One region of the Streptomyces sp. NBC_00210 genome, then DNA from elsewhere that is predicted to be linked to it. Evidence: riboswitches for the same ligand, from Rfam matches in the RefSeq annotation. Region 1 holds a riboswitch; the other holds the start of a gene.
The links. Region 1 has a riboswitch for glycine ahead of gcvP (aminomethyl-transferring glycine dehydrogenase). Riboswitches for the same ligand answer to the same signal wherever they lie in the genome.
Positions count from the first base shown of each region.

Region 1 (3,480 bases):
CGATCTTGGCCCGCAGGTCGTCGGCGTCGACTTCGCCGTCGTCGGCGGTCTTGACCACGACGACCTTCATACCGGCCATCACGGCGCTGGCGGCATTGGTGCCGTGCGCCGAGGACGGGATGAGACAGACGGTGCGCTGGGTGTCGCCGTTGGCGCGGTGGTACGCACGCACGGCGAGCAGGCCCGCGAGCTCGCCCTGCGAACCGGCGTTGGGCTGGATGGACACCGCGTCGTACCCGGTGACCTCGGCCAGGCGCTCCTCCAGCTCATGGATGAGCGTGAGGTACCCGTCGGCCTGCTCGACCGGCGCGAAGGGGTGGATCTGCCCGAACTCCGGCCAGGTGACCGGCTCCATCTCGGTGGTCGCGTTCAGCTTCATCGTGCAGGAGCCGAGCGGGATCATGCCGCGGTCCAGCGCGTAGTCCCGGTCGGCCAGCTTGCGCAGATAGCGCAGCATCGCCGTCTCGGAACGGTGCTGGTGGAAGACCGGATGCGTCAGGTAGTCGTCGGTGCGCAGCAGCGACTCGGGCAGCGAATCCGCGGTCGCCGCGTCCAGCGCCTCGATGTCGCCCTCGACGCCGAAGGCGGCCCATACGGCGGTCAGCTGCGTACGTCCGGTGGTCTCGTCGCAGGCGATGGAGACGGTGTCGGCGTCGACGAGATGGAGGTTGACCCCGCCCACGCGGGCGGCGGCGACGACCTCGGCGGCCTTGGCGGGCACCCGGGCGGTCAGCGTGTCGAAGTACGAACCGTGCACGACCTCCACACCACCGGCCCGCAGGCCCGCGGCGAGCAGCGTCGCGTACCGGTGGGTGCGCTGCGCGATCGAGCGCAGGCCCTCGGGGCCGTGGTAGACGGCGTACATCCCCGCCATGACGGCGAGCAGCACCTGGGCGGTGCAGATGTTGCTGGTCGCCTTCTCCCGGCGGATGTGCTGCTCACGGGTCTGCAGCGCAAGCCGGTACGCCTTGTTGCCGTCGGCGTCGACGGAGACACCCACCAGCCGGCCGGGCAGGCTGCGCGCGAACTTCTCTCGTACGGCCATGTAACCGGCGTGCGGGCCGCCGAAGCCCATCGGGACGCCGAAGCGCTGCGTGGTGCCCACGGCGATGTCGGCACCCAGCTCGCCCGGCGAGGTGAGCAGGGTCAGCGCCAACAGATCGGCGGCCACGGTGACGATCGCGCCGAGCTCGTGCGCCTGCTCGATGAGGGGCTTGATGTCGCGTACGGCACCCGACGCGCCCGGGTACTGGAGCAGCACGCCGAAGACGCCGCGCTCGGCGATCTCGGCCGGGATGCCTTCGCTCAGGTCGGCGGCGACGACCTCGACGCCGGTCGGTTCGGCACGGGTCTCTATCACCGCGATGGTCTGCGGCAGGGCGTCGGCGTCGACCAGGAAGACGCCGTTCTTGACCTTGCCGACCCGGCGGGCGAGCGACATGGCCTCGGCGGCGGCAGTGGCCTCGTCGAGCAGCGAGGCGCCGGAGGTGGGCAGCCCCGTCAGCTCGGCGACCATCGTCTGGAAGTTGAGCAGCGCCTCGAGCCGGCCCTGAGAGATCTCCGGCTGGTAGGGCGTGTACGCGGTGTACCAGGCCGGGTTCTCCATGACGTTGCGCAGGATGACCGGCGGCGTGAAGGTGCCGTAGTAACCGAGGCCGATCATCGGCGCGAGCACCTGGTTGCGGTCTGCAAGAGTGCGCAGCTCGGCGAGGACGTCGGCCTCGGTGCGCGCGTCCGGGAGGTTCAGCGCCTCCGCGCTCTTGATCACATCAGGTACCGCGGCGGCGGTCAGCTCGTCGAGTGAGCCGTACCCGACGTGTGCCAGCATCTTGGCCTGGGACTCGGCGTCGGGCCCGATGTGGCGCTGCTCGAAGGGGGTGCCTCGCTCGAGCTGGGAGAGCGGAATGCGGTTGGCGGTCATTAAGGAGGCCTCCTGGTCTGACGCGACCTACGAGGGGCATCCGGCGCGGATGCCCGGACGGCCTCCCCCTCTGTCATCTCAACCTGAGAGCTTCACCGGCGCGCACGAGGCGCCCCGGCTTTCACCGTCGGTGAGAGCGGATGCCGTCCGACACCCGCTCTGCTTTCCAGAGTGACCTCGTCCGTGCGGTACAGGGGCCTGAGAGATTCCGGGGAGGATTTGCTCCTTCGGCGCCGCCGGTACGTTACCGGTGGACTCTCCCGCACGGGGTCAGCAGCCGCTTGCCAGCGTACCAGCGCGCCCCCTCGTCGATCGCTCAAGTGGCCGACACCACTGATGTGCACTTTTGTAGTATTTAATCAGCAGTTGCGACCAATTGGAGGGACCGTGCAGACCGACATCGATCCGCGCAGCCTGATCGGCCGCAAGGCGTTCGACCGCAACGGCACCAAGATCGGGACTGTGGACGAGGTGTATCTGGACGATGCTACGGGTGTGCCCGAGTGGGCGGCCGTGCGCACCGGCCTGTTCAGCAGGGACGCCTTCGTCCCGCTGGAGCCGAGCAAGGTCGTCGACGACACCCTGCACGTCCCGTACGAGCGCTCGCTGATCAAGGACGCACCGGACTTCGGCGTCGGCCGTCATCTCTCCCCCGAGCAGGAGCTGCAGCTCTACCACCACTACGGCCTCGAGCTCTCCGCGCCGCCCGAGACGCCGGCGCCCTCCTCCGGTCCCGCTCCCCCCTCGGGTTCCCCGCCCTCCTCGACTGACACCTCCTTCGGCCGCGTAGCAGGCCAGGAGGACTGAGCCGGCTCCGGCCCGGACGCGGGCAGCGGCACCAGCGGAAGCGGATCGGACAATTCCAGGTCCGGATCGTCCACCCGGAAGGTGCGCACGCGGCCGGGCGGCGACCCCGGCTCCTCGAACCGCACGGTGACCCGGCCGACGCCGCTGCCCTGCACCCATCCCGCCCCGTACTCGGCGTGCCGTACGTCGTACCCCGCCGCCCAGCGCCGCTCCGCGGGCACCACCGGCTCCGGCTCCGGCCCGGACGCCTTTTCGGCCCCCTGCGCCCCCTGTTCGGCCTCCACCGCCGCTTCTTCGGGTTTGCCCGGTACGGATTCGGCCTGCTCGTCAGCGGCGGCCTGGGCGAACAGATCCTCCTGTGTGTAGTCCGCGAGCCCGCTCACGCCGACCCCGAGCAGCCGCACCCCGCCTGTCGTGTCCACGGCCTCCAGCAGCCGCCCCGCGGCCTCCCGCACCACTGCAGGGTCGTCCGTCGGCCCGCGCAGCGTCTCCGAGCGCGTCAGCGTCGAGAAGTCGTACCTCCGTACCTTCAGCACGATCGTCCGTCCCGAGTGCCCGGACGCCCGCAGCCGCCGCACACAGCGGTCCGCGAGCCGGTCCACCTCGATCCGCACCCGCACCCGGTCGTGCAGATCCACGTCGAAGGTGTCCTCGACCGACACCGACTTGGTGTCCCGCTCGGCCACCACGGGCCGGTCGTCATACCCCCTGGCCATCCGGAACAGCGAGGTCCCGTGCGCCTTGCCCAGCAG
Region 1 is NZ_CP108120.1:7,386,536-7,390,015, reverse strand. Features, by position in the region: gene gcvP (aminomethyl-transferring glycine dehydrogenase) at 1-1,921, opposite strand, end outside; glycine riboswitch at 2,098-2,194, opposite strand; gene OG729_RS33490 (PRC-barrel domain-containing protein) at 2,309-2,728, shown strand; partial or broken gene OG729_RS33485 (DNA polymerase IV) at 2,611-3,480, opposite strand, start outside.

Region 2 (3,480 bases), 4.7 Mb from region 1:
CCGCCGGTCGCGGGCCCGTCCAGCACAGTGCGCCCCACCCGGCACAACTCGGCGACGGCCGGCGGCGGAAGCGGGGCACCGACGGCGCCGCCCGGGTTCACCGCGATGCCGAGCTGCGGGGGCAGGCCCCGGGCGAATTCGCGGGCGGGGGCGACGGTGAAGGGCATATGGCTGCCGACGCATGCCATGAACTGCTGCTCGGAGCTGTAGACCGGGACGTACGCGGCGCCCTCGATGTCCATCGTGGGCAGATCGAGGTTCGGGCTGTCCGGGCTGCCGCCGTTGGGCAGCGGCACCCAGATGTGGCTGCGGCCGAGCACCTCGACGAGGCGGCCTCCGGCCGAAGGGTTGCCGAGGGACACGGCGAGCACCTCTTCGAGCTCGTTCGCCGGCCAGCCCCCATACGGATGCGGATGGGCCTGCTCCGGTGTGTGCATGTGCGTCCTTCTCCCCCGGCTTCGTACGGTCTGGCGCCATCGACCCTAACGCCGCCGGGGCCCACCGGAGCGGGTGGGTGCGGGCCCCTCGGTCCCGATGCCGGGCCCACCCGGGCACCCGGCCCGTCCGGCCCACCCGGGCACCCCGCCTGTCCGGCAACCCGGGCACCCCTGCCGGTCACGGCACTACGACTCCTCGAAGCCCACCCGCGTCAGCGCCGCCGCCGCGTCCCGGTCCAGCAGGACGGCCGATGCGCAGCCCGCAGGCAGCCGCCCGGCCTCCGCGTCGCGGATCAGCCGGCCCACCGCCCGTCTGTGCCGGGCGAAGGCATAGCCGGAGACCCCGCGGCCGCGCTCGCGCTGGCCCTCCCTGGCCACCACGGGCGTGACGTCGAGCAGGACCAGATGGAGGCCACTGCCGCGGCGGCGCGCCTCCCGGGCCAGCCAGCGCCGCACCCACGCCTGGGTGCCGCAGTCGTGCACGACCACGCCCAGACCCGAACGGAGCGCGCGCCGCAGTCCCGCGTAGTGGGCGATCCGCACCAGCGGGCGGTAGACGGCGTACGGCAGCAGCCGTGGCATCCACGCGTCCCAGCGGTCCCGGGTGTCCTGCGAGTCGATCCCCCTGCCGCTCGCCGCGTGTCTGATCAGCGTGGACTTTCCGCTGCCCGGCAGGCCGGAGACGACCACGACATCACCGGCGACGAAGCGCAGGGTGTGCGGACTGCGCCCCGAGCGGTCCCTCAGGTCGCGCAGCACGGGCACGGGCGCCCCGGAAAGCTCCCGCACGGGCGCGTCCTGCTGGACGGACACCCCCGCGGTCGTCACGTATGCACCGGACCGCTGCAACGTCATCGCCCTCCCCTGTCTCGGGTCACCCTCACCCTTGCCCATGAAGTGTAAAGAATCGGTAATGTGGCACAACCGTTTTGCAGCCGAGGACTGCCTGTGAAGTGCGGCTGCCCGGATCGGGGCCGGACACCCCACATGGCGACGATGCGTGCAATGATGTGCCCGCCAACTGCATACCGGCCGCTTGAATCCACGCGGGAGAGTCCTGGCCACTGTGTGCCGGGCGCCGAAGGAGCAAGTTCCTCCCTTGAATCTCTCAGGCCCCGTACCGCGTGTGATGAGGCAGATCTGAAAAGCGAGCCGCTGTCGAGTGGCTCCACCCAAGGTGCAAGTCACGACCACCACTACGTGCGGTCGAGACGAACCTCTCAGGTTCCGATGACAGATGGGGAGGATTGTCCTCGCCGGCCTGCCCTGGGAGCCATATCTATGAGCAACGCCCCCCGTCTCACCGCCCTCGATGCCCTGCACCGTTCGCTGGGTGCGACCATGACCGACTTCGCGGGCTGGGACATGCCGCTGCGGTACGGCAGTGAGCGCGATGAGCACAACGCCGTACGCACCAAGGCCGGTCTCTTCGATCTCTCGCACATGGGCGAGATCACCGTCACCGGACCGCAGGCCGCGGGCCTCCTCGACTACGCGCTGGTGGGCAACATCGGCTCCGTCGCCGTGGGCCGCGCGCGCTACACCATGATCTGTCAGGAGGACGGCGGGATCGTCGACGACCTGATCGTCTACCGCCTCGGCGAGACCGAGTACATGGTCGTCGCCAACGCGGGCAACGCGCAGATCGTCCTGGACGCGCTGACCGAGCGCGCTGCCGGCTTCGACGCCGAGGTGCGCGACGACCGTGACGCGTACGCGCTGATCGCCGTCCAGGGCCCTCAGTCCCCCGGCATCCTGAAGTCGCTCACCGACGCCGACCTGGACGGTCTCAAGTACTACGCGGGCCTGCCCGGCACGGTGGCCGGCGTCCCGGCGCTGATCGCCCGCACCGGCTACACCGGCGAGGACGGCTTCGAGCTCTTCGTCGAGCCGCAGCACGCCGAGAAGCTCTGGCAGGCACTGACCGAGGCGGGGGCCCCGGTGGGCCTCATCCCCTGCGGGCTCTCCTGCCGCGACACGCTGCGCCTGGAGGCGGGCATGCCGCTGTACGGGCATGAGCTGACGACCGCGCTGACCCCCTTCGACGCGGGCCTCGGCCGGGTCGTGAAGTTCGAGAAGGCGGGGGACTTCGTCGGCCGCGACGCGCTGCGCGCCGCGGCCGAGCGCGCGGAGACCAACCCGCCGCGCAAGCTCGTCGGCCTGATCGCCGAAGGCCGCCGGGTTCCCCGCGCCGGCATGAACGTGGTCGCCGACGGCCGGGTGATCGGCGAGGTCACCTCCGGCGCTCCGTCCCCCACGCTCGGCAAGCCGATCGCCATCGCGTATGTGGACGCGGCGCACGCCGCCCCTGGCACCCCCGGCGTCGGCATCGACGTCCGCGGCACGCACGAGCCGTACGAGGTCGTGGCGCTGCCGTTCTACAAGCGCCAGAAGTGACACTGCGCACCGAGCCATCGTTCATCAGCACTCCCCCGCATACAGGAGAATTCAGGCCATGAGCAACCCCCAGCAGCTGCGCTACAGCAAGGAGCACGAGTGGCTGTCGGCCGCCGAGGACGGCGTGTCGACGGTCGGCATCACGGAGCACGCGGCCAACGCGCTCGGCGATGTGGTGTACGTACAGCTCCCGGAGGTCGGTGACACGGTGGCCGCGGGCGAGACCTGCGGCGAGCTGGAGTCGACCAAGTCCGTCAGCGACCTGTACTCGCCGGTCAGCGGCGAGGTCGTCGAGGCGAACCAGGACGTCGTGGACGACCCGTCGCTGGTGAACTCCGCACCGTTCGAGGGCGGCTGGCTCTTCAAGGTGCGTGTCGCACAGGAGCCGAAGGACCTGCTCTCCGCGGACGAGTACACCGAGTTCGCCGGCTGACCACGTTCGCCGACCGACCACGACTCTAGGGATCGCCTGATGTCGCTTCTCAACACCCCTCTCCATGAGCTGGACCCGGACGTCGCCGCCGCTGTCGACGCCGAGCTCCACCGCCAGCAGTCCACCCTCGAGATGATCGCCTCGGAGAACTTCGCTCCGGTCGCGGTCATGGAGGCCCAGGGCTCCGTCCTCACCAACAAGTACGCAGAGGGC
Region 2 is NZ_CP108120.1:2,664,412-2,667,891, forward strand. Features, by position in the region: gene OG729_RS11910 (enhanced serine sensitivity protein SseB) at 1-437, opposite strand, end outside; gene OG729_RS11915 (AAA family ATPase) at 624-1,292, opposite strand; glycine riboswitch at 1,475-1,570, shown strand; gene gcvT (glycine cleavage system aminomethyltransferase GcvT) at 1,719-2,834, shown strand; gene gcvH (glycine cleavage system protein GcvH) at 2,893-3,267, shown strand; gene glyA (serine hydroxymethyltransferase) at 3,307-3,480, shown strand, end outside.
Region 2: another riboswitch for glycine. It lies ahead of gcvT (glycine cleavage system aminomethyltransferase GcvT); the one in region 1 lies ahead of gcvP (aminomethyl-transferring glycine dehydrogenase).